DNA from 2 places in the Kushneria konosiri genome. Region 2 is predicted to be linked to the other one. Evidence: predicted binding sites of a transcription regulator. Region 2 holds the regulator's gene; the other holds the start of a gene.
The links. The regulator PhoB, encoded in region 2, activates phosphate uptake and scavenging genes when phosphate is short. The targets are predictions, from matches to a motif close to TGTCATANNNNTGTCANA.

Region 1 (5,999 bases), 280 kb from region 2:
TACTCCCCCGCCGAGTCGGGCCATTCGGGCAGCCTCTCCCGCTGCCTTATCGATGCCCGATGACTTTCGGCCGACATCGGGTCATGCCCGCTATCGCTATTGTTACTTTCCCTCAGGCCAGCCGATTAAAGGGTTGATGCACACATGGCTAAAACGTCTCTGGACAAGAGCAAGATCAAGGTTCTGCTGCTCGAGGGCGTCCACCAGTCCGCCGTGGACAACTTTCAAAATGCCGGTTACAGCAACATCGAGCGACTGACGACGTCGTTGAGCGAAGAGGATCTGATCGAAAGGATCCGGGATGCCCATTTCATCGGTATTCGCTCGCGTACGCAATTGAACGAACGTGTGTTGAATGCCGCCGAGCGCCTGGTGGCCATTGGCTGTTTCTGCATCGGCACCAACCAGGTTGATCTGCCGGCCGCGCTCAAGCTCGGTATCCCGGTATTCAATGCGCCCTACTCCAATACCCGTTCGGTCGCTGAACTGGTACTGGCCGAGACCATCATGATGCTGCGCGGCATCCCCGAGAAAAACGCCCGGGCCCATGAGGGTGGCTGGCTGAAATCGGCCAGCCATTCGTTCGAGGCCCGTGGCAAGACGCTGGGTATCGTCGGTTACGGCAGCATCGGTGCCCAGCTGTCGGTACTGGCCGAGTCGGTCGGCCTCAACGTCATCTATTACGACACCATCACAAAGCTTGGCATGGGCAATGCTCGCCAGGTCGGCAGCCTGCAGGAACTGATGGCGCGCGCCGACATCGTTACCCTGCACGTGCCCGAAACGCCGGCCACCACCTGGATGATCGGACGTGACGAGCTGGCGCTGATGAAGCAGGGCAGCTATCTGATCAACGCCTCGCGCGGCAAGGTCGTGGACATTGAAGCACTGGCCGAGGTGCTTGAATCCGGCAAGCTGCTGGGCGCCGCCGTTGACGTCTTCCCGGTCGAGCCCAAGGGCAATGACGAAGAGTTCGTCTCGCCGCTGCGCAAATTCAATAACGTGATTTTAACGCCACACATTGGCGGCTCCACGGTCGAGGCGCAGGAAAACATCGGCGTTGAAGTCTCCGAAAAGCTGATCACGTTTTCCGACAACGGCACCACCATCACCTCGGTCAACTTCCCCGAAGTCGCCCTGCCCTCGCATCCGGACAAGCATCGCCTTCTGCACATTCACGCCAACGTGCCGGGTGTACTCTCCGAGATCAACCACGTGCTGGGCGATGAAGGCATCAACATCTCCGCCCAGTTTCTGCAGACCAATGAAGAGGTCGGTTACGTGGTCATCGATGTCGACAAGGCCTATGGTGAACAGGCGCTCAACGCCCTGCGCGAGGTCAACCATACCCTGCGTACGCGAGTGCTCTACTCTCAGGCCGACAGTGAGTAATCCACGGCCGACCGCCCAAAGAGGATGATGCCATGAAGGACCCGCGGCTTTTGATCGTGATCGTGGCAGGCATCGTACTGGTGCTGTTTTTTGTCTTTGCAGCACTGGCCTGACGTACTTTCCCCGGGCCATCAGCGGGCGTCCTGAAGACAGGGCGTTCGCTGTTCCATTGAATCGCTCCTCCAGACAGACCTCTCACCCTGCCAGTCTTTCCTGCCCTTACGGGCGTATCAAGGCATTTAACGTTCACGTTCCGGCTGACCGGGACTACGCTGGAATGATCCTTTAACGCAACTGATGGAGCGTCATGCATGTCATATCACAGCACGGTGGCTGTCCTTGGCCTGGGCGCCATGGGGCACGCCTTTGCCGCCAACCTTTTGAAAAACGATTTTGCAGTACGGGTCTGGAATCGTACCCATTCACGTGGAGACGACCTGGCCGAACAGGGCGCCTTCAACGCTGACAGCGCCAGTGATGCCGTCAGCGGTGCACAATTTGTCATCACCATGCTGCCCGACTTCGAGACGACTCGTGACGTCCTGCTTGGTAACGGCGGCGCGCTGGAACATGTGCCCGACAAGGGCGTGGTGATCCAGATGGGCACCATTGGCGTTGAACAGACCGAAACGCTGATTCGCGAGATCGAGACGGCACGTCCGGATGTGATCTTCATCGATGCGCCGGTTTCCGGCACCAAGGCACCGGCCGAGCAGGCCACCATCTCGGTGCTGGCCAGCGGCGATCAACAGGCGGCCGATGGGATTGATACGGTCTTCAACGCCATCTCAAAGCGGGTGGTCTGGCTGGGAGAGGCCGGGCGTGGCTCGCGCATGAAGCTGATCGTCAACGCCTGGCTGATCCACATGATGCAGGGCATTGCTGAAAGCGCCCGTCTGGCCCGCACGCTCGGGTTCTCGACTGATGAGCTCTGGTCAGTGCTCGACGGTGGCCCGCTGGCTGCACCCTATGTGAAGGCCAAGCTCGACAAGATCGGCAATGAAGAGTACAGCGCCCAGATGGCGCTGGAATGGGGCCTCAAGGATGCCCGTCTGGCGCTCGAGGCCGCTGGTGATACCGATCTGCCGGGACTGGTTCGCATCAGCGAGATCTGGCGTGATGCGGTGGATGCCGGCCTTGGAGAACAGGACATTGCCGCCATTCACGCCTATCTGAATGGCCATCATCACTGAAACATCGAGTAAACCTGCCTGGCGGCCTGTCACGCTTTAGTCACAGGTCGCATCTTTTTTACAAAGACCACCTGCTCATGCACACAATGACACAATCGTAATGTCATGAACCTTTCATACTGGCGTCACATTAAAGTGACCTTATCGTGAACGCTCATGACCTCACTCTCTTCTCGACACATCGACAGTGTCAATGATTCCGGGCTCGTCCGGGAAAGTCTGATCGCACTGGCTGCACTTTTTCTGGTCATTTCGACCACCCTAATTACATTCGTCACGCCACTGGACCTGGAATACCAGCTGATGCTGACGATCAATCAGATGGCCCAGAAGAGTGAAACCTTCGACTATGTCATGCATGCCCTTTCCGAGCTGCATCTGATCTCCGGCGTCATGCTGGTTGCAGGCTTCTGGGCAGTCTGGTTTACCCCTTCACTGGTGAACCGCCGTGTGGAACTGCTGACCTGCAGTATCGCAGCGTTTGGATCGGCTGCCGTCAGTCGCATCATGCAAAAACTGACGCCGGAGCACCCACGGCCGCTGCAGGACCAGGTGTTGAACATGACGCCGCCGACCGGCATCGATGCCCAGACCCTGCATGACTTCAGCTCGTTTCCCAGCGATCATGGCGCCGTCTATATTGGTCTTGCCTGGGTGATCTGGCGTCTGCATCGTCGCCTGGGGCTGGCCGCGTTCGCCTTTGCCGCCCTGCTCTGCTTTACCCGTATCTATCTCGGCTTCCACTTCATCACCGACATCATCGGTGGTGGTGCACTGGCCATTCTGACCGTACAGATTGCCCTGCTGCCGCCGTTTCAGCGCATTGGCGGCTATATGGCTGGCTTCAGCCAGACAAGGCCGCAATGGTTCTATCCGCTGGCATTTCTCGGTTGCTACGGTATCGCCACACTCGCAGACGAGCTGCGCGAACTGGTCGGCGGCCTGCTTCGCGTGATGTTTTAGACAGACTTGCCCAGACCGGACATCAGATAAAGGGGCGCCCCAACCATCGGGGCGCCCTTTTTCATGAGCCATCCTTCTCAGGGTCTGGCAGTCGGCATTTCCATGCGGGCGCGCTCTTCATCGAGCAAGGCCAGCGCCTGTTGACGCGTCACCCTTGAACGCGGCGTCATGAGCGTCACCGTGACACCCACCAGCACTGCCACCACCACGGCCGGAATACTGGGATTGCCCCAGAAGGCTTTCATGGCGGCGCTGGAAGAAACGATCAGTGAGGTGATGGAGGCCGCAACCAATGTGGCGATGGCACCCTGCCAGTTGTAACGATCCCAGAATCGTCCCAGCATCCCGCAGACAAAAAGCCCCGACATGACAGTGGCAATCATGGTGGTGATGTAGGTGATGACGTTATCGGTCATCAGCGCAAAGGCCAGCGCCAGACCAATGGTCACGATCAGTGCGAAACGTGAAAACAGCACCACCTTTTCCGGGGCAGGCACATGCCCGGTCACCATGACCCACAGGTCACGCATCATGATGGCCACCCCCGCCAGCGCATCGGAGCTGGCGCTTGACATCGTGGCTGAAAGCCCCGCGATCAGCACCAGCATGCCCAGTCCCATTGGCAACACCTGAGTGGCCAGATACGGAAAGGCGTAGTTGCTGTTCTCCAGATCCGGGGCCAGCGTATGGGCCGCCATGCCGACAATCGCCGGAATAATGGAAAAGGCCAGATAGAGCACGCCGGTGAAAAGAAAGGAGTAGCGTACGCTGCTCACCGACTGCGCCGAATAGATACGCTGACGATAGGACGGTGTGGCCAGCACGCCTACACCGACCACGACCGCCAGCGACAGTGCCGGCACCAGCCCCAGCTGCGCCACGCCAAACCAGCTCTCGGCCGCTCCCGGGCTCATGTTGTCTCCCAGATGCGAGAACCCACCGATATCGACCAGCGCAAACACCGCCATGGCGATAAACCCCAGAAAGAGCAGCACGGCCTGCACGGTATCGGTCCAGACTACCGCCATGTAGCCACCGATCACGCAATAAAGCCCGAAACCGATGGCCACAATCACCTTGGCCAGCCCCAGATCAATGCCGGCAATCCAGGAGAGATACATGCCGCCGCCCAGGATATGCGCCCCCAGCCAGCCGATGCTGGCCACATAGATCAGCACCGCCACCACATTGCGCACCAGGCGGCTGCCGCCCACGTAGTATGAAAGCTCTTCACTCATGGTCATGAAACGAAGCCGGCGCATGGGCGCGAACCACCAGGCCAGCAACAGAATGCCGATTGCCCCACCGATCCCATACAGCGCCCCGCCCCAGCCATTGTTATAGCCAAAGCCGACTGCGCCCATGCTCGAGCCCGTCCCCACCATGGTGGCCACGGTTGTGCCGATGGTCAGAAAGACGGGCACACCGCGCCCGCCCAGCAGAAAGCTGTCGCCATCACCGCGATGGCGGCGCGACATCACGCTGCCGAACACGATCATGGCCAGCAAAAAGGCGAAAAATCCGATCAGAAAGAAGGTGGTATGCATGGAAGGACCTCTTGTGATTATTGGGCAGGTCGTCTGATGCCATGATGGTCTGATGACAGGAGGTATCGGATTGGTGAAGGCTCACCAATCCGGTAGCAGGCCTATCCCCTGCGATCAGCCCTGAAGCACTTCATGTCCACCTCGACCTTGCAATCCACTACCAGGTCCTGAACGCTGCAGATGCGCGCCGGCGGATGGTCGCCAAAAATCTCGGCAAAGACCTTGTTGAACGAGCTGAAATAGCGTGCATCGGTCAGCACGGCCGTGACATGCACCACATCCTCCACGCCATAACCGGCGTCCTTCATGATCGTCAGGCAGTTCTCGAACGCGAGCCTTGACTGCTCGATGATGCCGCCTTCAACCACCTCGCCATCGGTCATCGGGGTCTGCCCCGAGACAAACAGCCAGCCATCCGCCTCGGTCGCCTTTGCAAACGGCAGCTTCTGCCCGCCAGTGCCGATACCGCTGCCAGTGCCATAGCGCTTGATGCTCATGTATTGCTCCTGTTGATAAGAAAAGGGGTAAAAAATTGATGTCACAAAATGTCGTCGTGGATCGGTTAACGGGAAACCGTGGACGCACCACGTCGCAGCAATCGGCCGGTACGTGCTGTGAGCACGCCGTCCTGATAGGCAATGCGCCCATTGACCATCACCAGTTCAATGCCACGGGCCGCGGCAATGGGCTCACTGAAGGTGGCCACATCTTCAAGCACTGTCAGATCAAAAAGCGTCAGATCGGCAAACGCGCCCTCACGAATTTCGCCGCGGTCGGTCAGTCCAAAATTGCGCGCCGAAAGCCCGGTCATCTTGCGAACGGCCTCCGGCAGCTCGAAAAGCTGCTCGTCGCGGCAGTAGTGAGCGATCACTCGCGGGAAGGTGCCCCAAAGGCGCGGATGGGG
Region 2 (11,582 bases):
GCGTGCGACCTCCGATCTGGAGCGCATGGGGGATGAAGCCAACAAGATCGCCCGTCACGCCCTGAGTCTGATCGAGGAAGGACTGACCAGCCGCGGCTTTACCGAAATTCGCCACATCAGTACCCGCGTGCGCGACATGGTGCGCCACGCTCTGACCGCCTTTGCCCGCATGGACGTGCCCATGGCCCGTGAAGTGCTGGGTGAGGACGAGATCGTCGATCAGGACTATCAGACGGCCATGCGCTCGCTGGTCACCTTCATGATGGAAGACCCGCGCTCGATCAGCTCGGTGCTCAACGTCATGTGGATTCTGCGCTCGCTGGAGCGTATCGGCGATCATGCCGACAACCTGGCCGAATCGGTGGTCTATCTGGTCGAGGGCGATGACATTCGCCATTCGAGCAGCGCTCAGCCACTGTCTGACAGGGCTTCCGGCGCCTGAACGCCCTCCCCTTTTGTATTAACCACCGGCCCTCTCTGCGAGGGCCGGTGGGTATGATAATCTGCCTGCCCAACCCCTTGATCGGATAATCCTTCAATGGTGTATGCCGTCTCCGCGCTGGGGCGCGGGCTTTCCATGGTGCTCTCGCCCGGGCTTCGACGCTATGTCGTGATCCCGCTGCTGGCCAATCTGGCCATTTACGCGCTGATGTTCACGCTGGTCATCCAGCGCTTCTCCGGCTGGGTCAACTACTGGATGGCCAGTGTGCCGGGCTGGCTCGAGTGGCTGGAATGGTTGATCTGGCCGCTGGTGGTGCTGTGTTTGATCATCGTGCTGGCCTTTACCTTTACGGTCGTGGCCAATCTCATCGCCTCGCCCTTTTACGGATTTCTGGCCGAAAACGTAGAACGGCGTCTGTCCGGTCAGCAGGAAAGCATTGATGATCGCTCGCTCTGGCGTCAGGGCATCGACAGTCTCAAGCGCGAGCTTCAAAAGCTGGCCTGGATGGCGCCCCGTGTCCTGCTGCTGTTACTGATCGGATTCGTGCCCGTGCTGCATCTGGCCGCGCCGCTGTGCTGGGCGCTGTTTTCCATCTGGAGCATGTCGATTCAGTATCTGGACTATCCGATGGACAACAACGGCGTAAGCTTTCCGGACATGAAAAAGCGTCTGAGCGCGCGCTGGTGGCCGACGCTGACCTTTGGGGGCGTGATCTCGGCCCTGATCTGGATTCCCATCGTCAATCTACTGGTCATGCCGGCGGCCGTGGCGGCCGGCGTCATGATGTGGCGCCGCCACTACATGGCCCTGCCGCGTCCGCAGTAGCCGTGCCGCCAATCATGAGGCACACGGAAGTCACTCTGCCAGGATGTGCGCGGTTGCCGTAACATGATGTGACAATCTGTCCGGTGCAAGGGTTCGCACCGGTGTCGCGACTCGTATGGTAGGGCGCATCCCTTTCCGGTTCACCGTTTTTGCGGAATACAACATGTCAAAACCCCTGCTTGTGGGGCTGGCGCTGGCCGTAGTGCTGGCCGGCTGTGCCAGCGCGCCGACATCGGCCCCAACGCCTGTGGTCGATACCGACGCCATTGATCGCATCTTCAGCAATGTGCCGGTCATTGACGATACAACCCCACCCCGGCGCTACAGTCCGGCGCAGGGGGCGACGCTCGAGCGTCGCAGCGGTTATCGGGTTGATCGTTCGGTATCGTCACGCGGGCAGAATCAGCGCATTCGCTTTCTGGTACTCCACTACACCGGCGGCGATGACAAGGCCGCCTTCCGGGCGTTGACCGGAGGCAACGTCAGTGCCCATTACCTGGTCACGGCCACTCCGGGGGAGTATCAGAATCAGCCAGTGGTCATGCAGCTGGTCGATGAGAGTAAAAGAGCCTGGCATGCCGGTGTCAGCAGCTGGGCGGATCGCGTCAATCTCAACGACACCTCGATCGGCATCGAGATCGTCAATCGCGGCCATTACACCTCGCCTGACGGCATGGTCTGGGATCCCTACAGTCGGGCCCAGATCGAGCTGGTGACTGCCCTGGCCCGGGATATCGTTGATCGCTACCACATCGCGCCGGAAAACGTGCTGGGCCACAGCGACATCGCGCCCGGCCGCAAGGTTGATCCGGGCCCGTTCTTTCCCTGGCAGCGCCTTCACGAGGCCGGGGTCGGTGCCTGGCCCGAACGTCACGTCGTGACCCGCTATCAGCGTGAGCTGAGCGCCTCACCACTGTCCATGGCGCAGCTGCAGCGGGCGCTGGGGCTCTGGGGTTATCCGGTAAGTGTGACCGGCACCTTTGATGAGCCGACCCGCAAGGCGCTGGGCGCCTTTCAGATGCATTTCCGACCGGCCGACACCCACGGCAATGTGGATGTGGAGAGCCAGGCCATCTTGCTGGCGCTGCTGGAGCGCTATCACGGTCTGGCCGACGTCCGCGCCGTGCGTCAGTAGACGGCTGGCAGGCCGCGGTGAGTCATGAGACAGCGCCCGGACATCAGTTGGGCGCCTTCTCCATGCGGGTGGCGGGGAAAATGCAGCGAAAGCAGGCGCCTTCGCCGGGCTGGCTTTTGATATCGAGCCGGGCATCGTGGCGCAGCAGGACGTGCTTGACGATGGCCAGTCCCAGACCGGTGCCGCCGCTGGCCACCGAGCGACTCTTGTCGACCCGGTAGAACCGCTCGGTCAGCCGCGGGAGATGCTCGGGGGAGATGCCTTCACCGTTATCGATCACCTCGACGGCGGCGCCATCCTTGCCCCACCGGCGATAGACGATGGTGATGTGACAGCCAGGTGAGGTGTAGCGCACTGCGTTGTAGATCAGGTTGGACAGGGCGCTTCGCAGCTCTTCGATATCCCCGAACAGCCGCCGGGTCTCCTCGAGCCGACAGGTGATCTCATGGCTGCCGGCGGAGAGCTCCTGTCCGTCCTCGGCGATCTGTTCGCACAGCGCTGCCATGTCGATGGAGCGCTCATTATGATGGCGTTCGCTGGTCTCGAGCCGTGACAGGGTCAGAAGATCCTCGACCAGATGCTGCATGCGCACGGTCTGCTCCTGCATACGGCTCAGGCCGCGCTTGAACGAGCCGGGCAGCGCCTCATGGTTGTCCTGCCAGGTTTCAACGTAGCCGGTCAGCACCGTCAAAGGCGTGCGCAGCTCATGGGAGACGTTGGCCACGAAGTCGCGTCGAGTCTGCTCCAGACGCTGCAGGCGCGTCACATCGCGAATGATCAACAGACGTTCGTCGTCGCCAAAGCGGGTGATCTGACACGCCAGCGTGCGTGCCTCGTTGGTGGGAGCATTGATCGTGATCGGCTCGCTGTAATCCATCCGACGGAAATAGCGAATGAAGTCGGGATCACGCAGATAGTTGGTCAGGTGATGGCCGCGGTCCTGACGGTTGTCCAGCCCGATAAGCCGCTCGGCGGCACTGTTCCACCAGTCCAGACAGCCGCGTGAGTCGAGCATCACGACCCCTTCGCTCATCGACTCGGCGGACTCCTGAACACGCTTCAATACCGAGCGCAGGCGGTTTTGAAGCTGCTGCTGGCCCTTCTGGTAGCGGTAGAGCCGGTCGAACAGATCGCCCCACACCCCTTCGCCATCGGGCGGGCGTTGATCTACCGGGGCTTCCAGCCAGCGGTAGAGTCGCCTCAGGTGTCTGAGGGTAAAGGCGAGATGGATGCCCAGCCCCAGGGCCAGACCCCAGCCCGGATAGCCCAGCAACATGCCCAGAATGGTAAAGCATGCGGACAGATAGGCCAGACGCCAGAGTTCGTTGAGCCAGTAATGCATGGCCGGCTACCGTGACGAAAAGCGATAGCCGGTACCGCGTACGGTCTGCACCAGATGCTGATGGGCATCACCCAGCACCTTGCGCAGCCGTCGAATGTGTACATCCACCGTGCGCTCCTCGACATAGACATTGCCACCCCAGACCTGATCAAGCAGTTGGGTGCGGGTGTAGGCGCGCTCCTGATGGGTCATGAAAAACTGCAGCAGGCGATACTCGGTCGGGCCGATCTCGAGCGCCCGACCATCGACACTGACGCGATGGCTGACGGGGTCAAGCATCAGCCCGCCTACCTCAACGGTCTCCTCGATACCGGCCGGTGTCGTGCGCCGCAGCACGGCCTTGAGACGGGCGATCAGCTCACGGGGAGAAAAGGGCTTGGTGATGTAGTCATCGGCACCGCTTTCCAGCCCCTGAACCTTGTTGTCTTCCTCACTGCGGGCCGTCAACAGCACGATCGGGATGTCGCGGGTCGTGGGTTCGCGCTTGAGACGGCGGGCAAGATCAATGCCGCTGACGCCCGGCAGCATCCAGTCCAGTAAGATCAGATCGGGACGCTCGTCGACCACCAGTTCATGGGCGCTCCTGGCATCCTCGGCCTCGAGAATGCGAAAGTCCGCCATCTCGAGCGCCATGGCAATCATTTCACGAATCGGCGCTTCGTCGTCGACGATTAAAACGGTTCTGGACATGAGTGGCTTCCCCTGCCGGATAGCGATGGCGACTGACGAGATGACCTATGCGGTGGCGCGCAGGTCATGGGCGTCGTCATGTGATCGTCATTCAAACGTCTTCATATGACAACTTTATGACACTGCGACCGGGGATGACGCCATCGCTTCCTGAGGATTAAGCCTGCCAGGTCGCCAGCGCAATGCCGGCAAAAAGCAGAATGCCTACCCAGTGGTTGTTCAAAAAGGCCTGAAAGCAGCCCTCACGGGTGCGCGTTCGACAAAGCCGCTGCTGATGCACGAACACAACGGCGATGGCGATAAGCGATGCCCAGTAGAAGCCATCAAGCTCGGCCATGCGACCTACAACCGCCAGCAGCATCAGCATCAGCACCTGAAGTGCGCCCTGGATGACCAGATCCATCCGGCCGAATAGCACAGCGGTCGACTTGATGCCGATTTTCAGATCATCGTCGCGATCGACCATGGCATACCAGGTGTCATACACCAGCGTCCAGACAATATTGGCAAAAAAGAGCCACCAGGCCACCGCCGGCACATGGCCCTGCTCGGCGCCGAAGGCCATGGGAATGCTCCAGCCGAACGCCGCCCCCAGTACCACCTGCGGCAGATGGGTATAGCGCTTCATGAACGGGTAGCTGGCGGCCAGTGCTGCAGCGCCGAATGACAGCATGATGGTGTAGGCGTTGGTGAAACACACCAGCACAAAGGCGATGGCCAGCAGCACGCCAAACAGCGTCAGCGCCTCGCGCTCGCTGATGCGCCCGGTCGCCAGCGGTCGATCATGGGTACGCTTGACGTGGGCATCGAAGTGGCGGTCGGCGTAGTCATTGATCACGCACCCCGCTGCGCGCATGACATAGACCCCCAGAATGAAAATGATCAGATTATGCCGGGTGGGCAGGCCATCGCCGGCCAGCCACAGAGCCGCCAGCGTTGGCCACATCAAAAGCCAGGTGCCGATGGGCCGGTCAAGCCGGGTCAGACGCATGAAGTCAGGGAGACGAGCGAGGGGCGACGGCATCGTCGGGGCTCCAGTCAGGGTAAAACGAGGATGTCAGCGTAAAAACATGAGTCTACCCGAAATGACCCGGTGTCGAGTCATTCATGCGTCATGGGCGCTGGCACCGGGTGAAGCGCTCATGCACAAAATACTCCTGCACCAGCAGCGGCGGGCGATCAGGCCCCAGGGTGAACAGTGAGCGCCGTCCCCACGCAACCGGCAGATCCAGAAATCCCGGGGCATCCCGGGTCATTTCGATGGCCGAGCGCCGTACCATGGACTTTTTGGGTGCCCGTGCGGCTCTGGCAAAGAGCTGATGGCCAAGCGCCCGGGTGCCCAGGCGGGCCATCCAGGGCGGGCAGCCCCTGAGCGCCATGACCGACCGCGCCGCCACCAGCACCTCGCCCCCGGCTTCCAGAGTAACCTCCCGCCGCCAGACCCGCTGGCCGGTAGTCAGACCCAGCGCGGAAAGTTCGTCATGACGTCCGCGTCCGGGACCCTGAGCGTACAGTCGAACCGTAATGGGCGCATCGACCAGACGTGCCAATCGGGCCGTGAGCGAGTCCCGTGACCTCATCAGGCCTGCGAGCGGGTTTTCAAGGTGTACACCGGACAGGGCAATCGGTTGCCAGCGGGTCAGCGACGTAAAAGGCCTGGAAGATTCGGGCATGAAGGCAACATCCGAAAAGAGGGTCATCGGGTATCTTTTTGTACCCGTGAGGTAAAAATATCATCCATTAGGCCGGATATACGCGACAAAGTGCCATTTTGTGCAGTTTTGGCTGGCGTGAAGCAGGGCGGCGTTGCTAGTCTAGGCTCGTCGAACAGTGTTCGCCCTGCAAGGCCGGCTTCATGGCGCTGGTGCAGGGCAGTGAGCGACCCTTCGCGCACCCCCTTGCAGTGTGCGAATTCGATATAACAATGGGCGGCACCAAAAATCGCCATGTTATTGCCCAACCAGGAGGCGTTATGCGCAAACCAGAACTCGCCGCGGCCATTGCCGAGCAGGCGGATCTTTCAAAGGACAAGGCAGGTCAGGTACTCAACGTCGTACTCGACGAGATTACCCGCAGTGTTGCCAGGGGCGAAGATGTCACCCTGATCGGGTTTGGTACCTTCACCGTGCGCGAGCGCGCCGCACGTACCGGCAAGAACCCGCAGACCGGCAAGGAAATCCAGATTCCTGCCAGCAAGAACGTTGCGTTCAAGGCCGGCAAGGGTCTCAAGGACGCCGTTTCCAAGTAATTCCTGTCACGGGATTACGGCGTTGATATCACCGGCTGCCCCAGGGCAGCCGGTGTTGTTTTATCAGGCCGTCGCCAGGCGTGCCTGTCGAACCCCACGCGCGAGGTCACGCACCAGGGCGTGCACGTCCCGGGTGCCGGCCTCGACGCTGTCGGCATGTTCGATGCAGCTGATCAGCGCAGACCCGACCACCACGGCATCGGCGAAACGACCGATGCTGGCCGCCTGCTCGGCGCTGCGGATGCCAAAGCCCACGGCAATCGGCAGATCGGTATGGGCGCGAATGCGGGTGATCGAGCGCTCGACGCTTTCCGGCGTGGGCGCGGCAGCCCCGGTGACACCGGCTACCGAGACGTAATAGATAAAGCCCGAGGTGTTTTCCAGCACCCGCGGCAGGCGCTTGTCATCGGTTGTGGGCGTGGCCAGACGAATGAAATCAATGCCGGCACGCGTGGCCGGCAGACACAGTTCGCTGTCATGTTCCGGCGGCAGGTCGACCACAATCAGTCCATCCACGCCGGCCTCGGACGCATCCTTCAGAAACTGTTCAACGCCATAGCGATAGATGGGGTTGTAGTAACCCATCAAGACGATCGGCGTTTCCTGATTGTCACGGCGGAACTCGCGCACCATCTCGAGCGTTTTGTGCTGGGTGTGCTGACCCTTCAACGCGCGCAGGGCGGCCTTCTGGATTGATGGACCATCGGCCATCGGGTCGGTGAACGGCATGCCCAGCTCGATGATGTCGGCGCCGGCCTCCGGCAGGCCCTTGAGCGTGTCGAGCGAGGCCTGATAGTTCGGATCGCCGGCCATGGTAAAGGTGACCAGCGCCGCACGATCTTCAGCCTTGAGCGCCTCGAGGCGGCGAGTAATACGTGTGGCCATTATTCGGTCTCCCCGGTCTTTTTCGCCACGTCATGCGGCGGCTGCATGTCATCGATTCGGCCGGGCTCGGCGGCCTCTACCGTGGTGTTCGGCAACTTTTCGGTATCGCCGTGCTGCTCGAGCCAGTTGGCAACGCTGGCCATGTCCTTGTCACCGCGCCCGCTCATGTTGAGCACGATCAGGTGATCCTCGGGCAGGTCCGGGGCGATCTTTCTGAGATGCGCCAGCGAATGCGCCGATTCCAGCGCCGGAATGATGCCTTCGAGTTCACAGCAGAGCTTGAAGGCCTCGATCGCCTCGTGATCGGTGATCGAGACGTACTCGACCCGCTTCTGGGTATGCAGCCAGGCGTGCTCGGGGCCGATGCCCGGATAGTCCAGACCTGCCGAGACCGAGTGGGCGTCGGTGATCTGGCCATCCCTGCTTTGCAGCAGGAAGGTGCGATTGCCGTGCAGCACACCCGGCTCGCCACCGTTGAGGCTTGCCGCATGTTCACCGGTTTCGATGCCGTGCCCGGCCGCTTCCACGCCAATCATGTGGACGCTTTCATCATCAAGCATGGGATGGAAAAGGCCCATGGCATTGGAACCACCGCCGATGCAGGCCATCAGCGTGTCCGGCAGGCGCCCTTCCTTCTCGAGAATCTGCGCACGGGTTTCCCGCCCGATGACGGACTGGAAATCACGCACCATGGCCGGATAGGGGTGCGGGCCTGCGACCGTGCCGATCAGGTAGAAGGTGGAATCCACGTTGGTGACCCAGTCGCGCAGCGCTTCGTTCATGGCGTCCTTGAGCGTACCGGTGCCGGATTCGACCGGGATGACCTCGGCGCCCAGAAGCTTCATGCGAAAGACGTTGGGCTGCTGGCGCTCGATGTCGGTGGCGCCCATGTAGATCACACACTCCATGCCAAAGCGTGCCGCCACGGTGGCGGTGGCCACGCCGTGCATGCCGGCACCGGTTTCGGCGATGATGCGCTTTTTGCCCATCTTGCGGGCCAGCAGGATCTGGCCGATGCAGTTGTTGATCTTGTGCGCGCCGGTGTGGTTCAGATCCTCGCGCTTGAAATAGATCTTCGCCCCGCCCAGATGCTCGGTCAGGCGCTCGGCGTAGTACAGCGGTGTGGCGCGACCGATATAGTCGCGCTGATAGCCCTCGAGCTCGCGGCGGAAGGCCTCATCGGTACGTGACCATTCCCAGGCTTCCTCGAGTTCAAGAATCAGTGGCATCAGGGTTTCGGCCACGAAACGGCCGCCGAAATCGCCGTAGAAGCCGTTGATGTCGGGCCCTTTCGAGAAGCGGGTGTTTGATGCAGTAGCAGATGACATGGTGATCTCCCTGTCCGTCATGATGATGGGTCATGAAAGACGCGCTCATGAAACGGGTATCGATGGCATTATCGATGATGCCCCTATCGTGACAGTTCCGGGCGCGGTATAACATCGATAAATTTGCCACAATGGTTGAGAAAAACTCACATCACCATGTCGGATTCACTGCCTCCCCTTAACGCTCTGAAAGCCTTTGAAGCCGCTGCACGCCTGGGCAGTGTTACGGCGGCGGCGCAGGAACTGAGCGTCACACACGGCGCGGTCAGCCGTCAGATTCGTGCGCTGGAAGCACATCTGAATACGGCCCTTTTCGAGCGTGCCGGTCGCGGTCTGGTGTTGACCCGCCATGGCCGCCAGCTGCAGTCCGGGGTCAGCGAGGCCTTCACCGGGCTGCGAGCGAGCTGTCGGGCCCTGAGCCGTGACATCGAGGATGCCCCCTTCACGCTGGCCTGTCCGGGCAGCCTTTTGGCGCGCTGGCTGATCCCGCGCCTGGACCGGCTCCATCGGGAGCTGCCGGCGCTGAGACTCAACGTACTGGCCAGCGAGGGCGACCCTGATCCACGCCGCAGTGACATCAGCGCGGCGCTGGCCTTTATCGCCCCGCCCTGGCCGTCCGACATGCAGGTCATCGAGATCACCGCCGAAACGATCGGTGTTGTCGCCGCACCCGACATTGCCGCACGGCTGACCGGGCGACCGTTCGAGGCGCTGTTCGAGGAGACGATGCTGGAGACCACCTCACGTCTTCAGGCCTGGCCGCAGTGGGCGAGAGCCTGCGGGCTTGATGAGCAGGCGCTGGCAGCGGCCCGCGAGAGCAGCCAGCGCTTTGAGCACCTCTACTATCTGCTGGAAGCGGCGCTGGTGGGTCTGGGCGTAGCGATTGCGCCGCGACTGGTCATCGAGGGCGATCTGCAAAGCGGTCGGCTGGTGGCCCCCTGGGGATTTGTCGATACTGATGCCAGGCTCTGCCTATTGCTGGCACGTGGCACGCCGCGCCAGGGTGGCGATCAGTTGGCAACATGGCTGCGTGATGAGCTGACAACACCGGCCTGAGCCTCCGGCGTTATTGAGCAATAATGTTCAAGCCTGCCAATGGCAAGTCCCTTTAAGCTTCAAAACTGATGCTTTGGAACCGACGTTCCGGGAGAGCCACCATGAGTCGCGCGTTCAGGTTTCAGTTTTCCAGCAGTCGGCATGTGCCGACGCTCAAGGTGCTCAGCGCCTCGATCAGTGACTTTCGCTACGACCGGCATGCCCACACCGAATATGCCTTTGGCGTGACGCTGGCCGGCCGGCAGGATTTTTTCAGTGCTGGTGCCTATCATCGCAACCCACCGGGCAGCGTGATCTTTTTCAACCCCGAACAGCCCCACGATGGCGAGTCCGGCGGCGACCACCGCCTGGATTACGTCATGACCTATGTTTCCCCCGATACGCTGGCGCCGCTGTTTGCCGCGGCCGCCGGCGACGAACAGGCCGGCAGGCTTTCAAGCCCGCAAACGCTGATCACGGACCCGGTGCTGCGTGATGCCATCCTGGCGCTGACGCGTCTGGTGCGGGGCGACATCGGCAGCCGGATCGACCAGGAGCATCTACTCGGCCAAATCGCCACCCGGATGACGCAGCGCGCCGGACGCTATCAGAGCGTCTCGGCGGCCACCACCCGCCCCGATCGGCTATTGATGCGCGCCTGTGACTATATCCGTGCCCATCTCGATCAGGAGCTCTCGCTTGAGCGTATCAGTGACGCCGCGAACCTCTCCCGCTATCACTTTCTGCGTCTTTTCCGGGCCCAGTTTGGCATGACACCACATCAGTATGTGATCAGCTGTCGCATCGATGCCGCGCGCACTGCGCTGGAGTCGGGCGTCACGCCCGGCGAGGTGGCCCTGCGCTACGGCTTTGCCGATCACAGCCACTTCAACCGTCGCTTCAAGCGCATCCACGGCGTGACGCCCTTTCAATACCAGCAAAGCCTTGCCCACTGATCCGGAATTTTCTCTCATGCTTGCGATCATCGTTTATGCCCTGGGCATCATGTATTCACCCGGGCCCGTGAACCTGCTCGGCCTCAACATGGGCCTGCATGGTCAGGCCCGACGCGCCACCGGCTATTACCTGGGCGTGGGACTGGCCATGCTGCTGCTGTTTTTGCTGTTCGGCCTCGCCGGCGCGGCCTGGATCGAACCCGGTGTGCTGGCCCTTTTTGGGGCGCTGGGCTGCGGCTATATCCTTTATCTTGCCGTTAAAATTGCGCACTCCAGCATCGACCCCAACGCACTTGGCGGTGCACCGCGCACAATGACCTTTCGCGACGGGCTGCTCATGCAGCTGGGCAATCCCAAGGGCGTGGTGGCCACGCTGCCGATCGCGACCCTGCAGTTTCCGGCCGCCGGCATTCACGGTGTGGGACTGGTGGTCTGGTCGTTTGGGCTTGCTGCACTGGCCGTGGGGGCCCCGAGCAGCTATGCCCTGCTCGGCGCGGTTCTTGGTCGGCGGCTGGAGAATGCCCGGGTACTCAAGGGCATCAATCTGGTCATGGCGGCGCTGCTGGTCGGGGTGGCACTTTCCATGGGCTGGGAGCATGTCTGGAGGCCGTTGGCATCAGCGCTTGAGCAGGCGTGAGTTGATCTCCACGGGGTAAACTTATCCCTGCTTACCCTGAAACCGCTCCAGTGCACGGC

Region 1: B9G99_RS07140 (phosphatase PAP2 family protein) is a predicted target of PhoB. The motif match lies at 2,687-2,704, and genes of this name have one in related genera.

The regions. Positions count from the first base shown of each region.
Region 1 is NZ_CP021323.1:1,523,411-1,529,409, reverse strand. It holds gene serA (phosphoglycerate dehydrogenase) at 145-1,392, shown strand; gene B9G99_RS07145 (NAD(P)-dependent oxidoreductase) at 1,704-2,585, shown strand; gene B9G99_RS07140 (phosphatase PAP2 family protein) at 2,742-3,548, shown strand; gene B9G99_RS07135 (sodium:solute symporter family protein) at 3,626-5,095, opposite strand; gene B9G99_RS07130 (RidA family protein) at 5,197-5,592, opposite strand; gene B9G99_RS07125 (N-acyl-D-amino-acid deacylase family protein) at 5,658-5,999, opposite strand, start outside.
Region 2 is NZ_CP021323.1:1,241,246-1,252,827, forward strand. It holds gene phoU (phosphate signaling complex protein PhoU) at 1-442, shown strand, start outside; gene cysZ (sulfate transporter CysZ) at 539-1,267, shown strand; gene B9G99_RS05800 (N-acetylmuramoyl-L-alanine amidase) at 1,431-2,402, shown strand; gene phoR (phosphate regulon sensor histidine kinase PhoR) at 2,446-3,744, opposite strand; gene phoB (phosphate regulon transcriptional regulator PhoB) at 3,751-4,434, opposite strand; gene ubiA (4-hydroxybenzoate octaprenyltransferase) at 4,592-5,458, opposite strand; gene B9G99_RS05820 (chorismate--pyruvate lyase family protein) at 5,547-6,134, opposite strand; gene B9G99_RS05825 (HU family DNA-binding protein) at 6,359-6,682, shown strand; gene trpA (tryptophan synthase subunit alpha) at 6,746-7,567, opposite strand; gene trpB (tryptophan synthase subunit beta) at 7,567-8,895, opposite strand; gene B9G99_RS05840 (LysR family transcriptional regulator) at 9,052-9,951, shown strand; gene B9G99_RS05845 (AraC family transcriptional regulator) at 10,053-10,886, shown strand; gene B9G99_RS05850 (LysE family translocator) at 10,903-11,523, shown strand; gene B9G99_RS05855 (oxygenase MpaB family protein) at 11,545-11,582, opposite strand, start outside.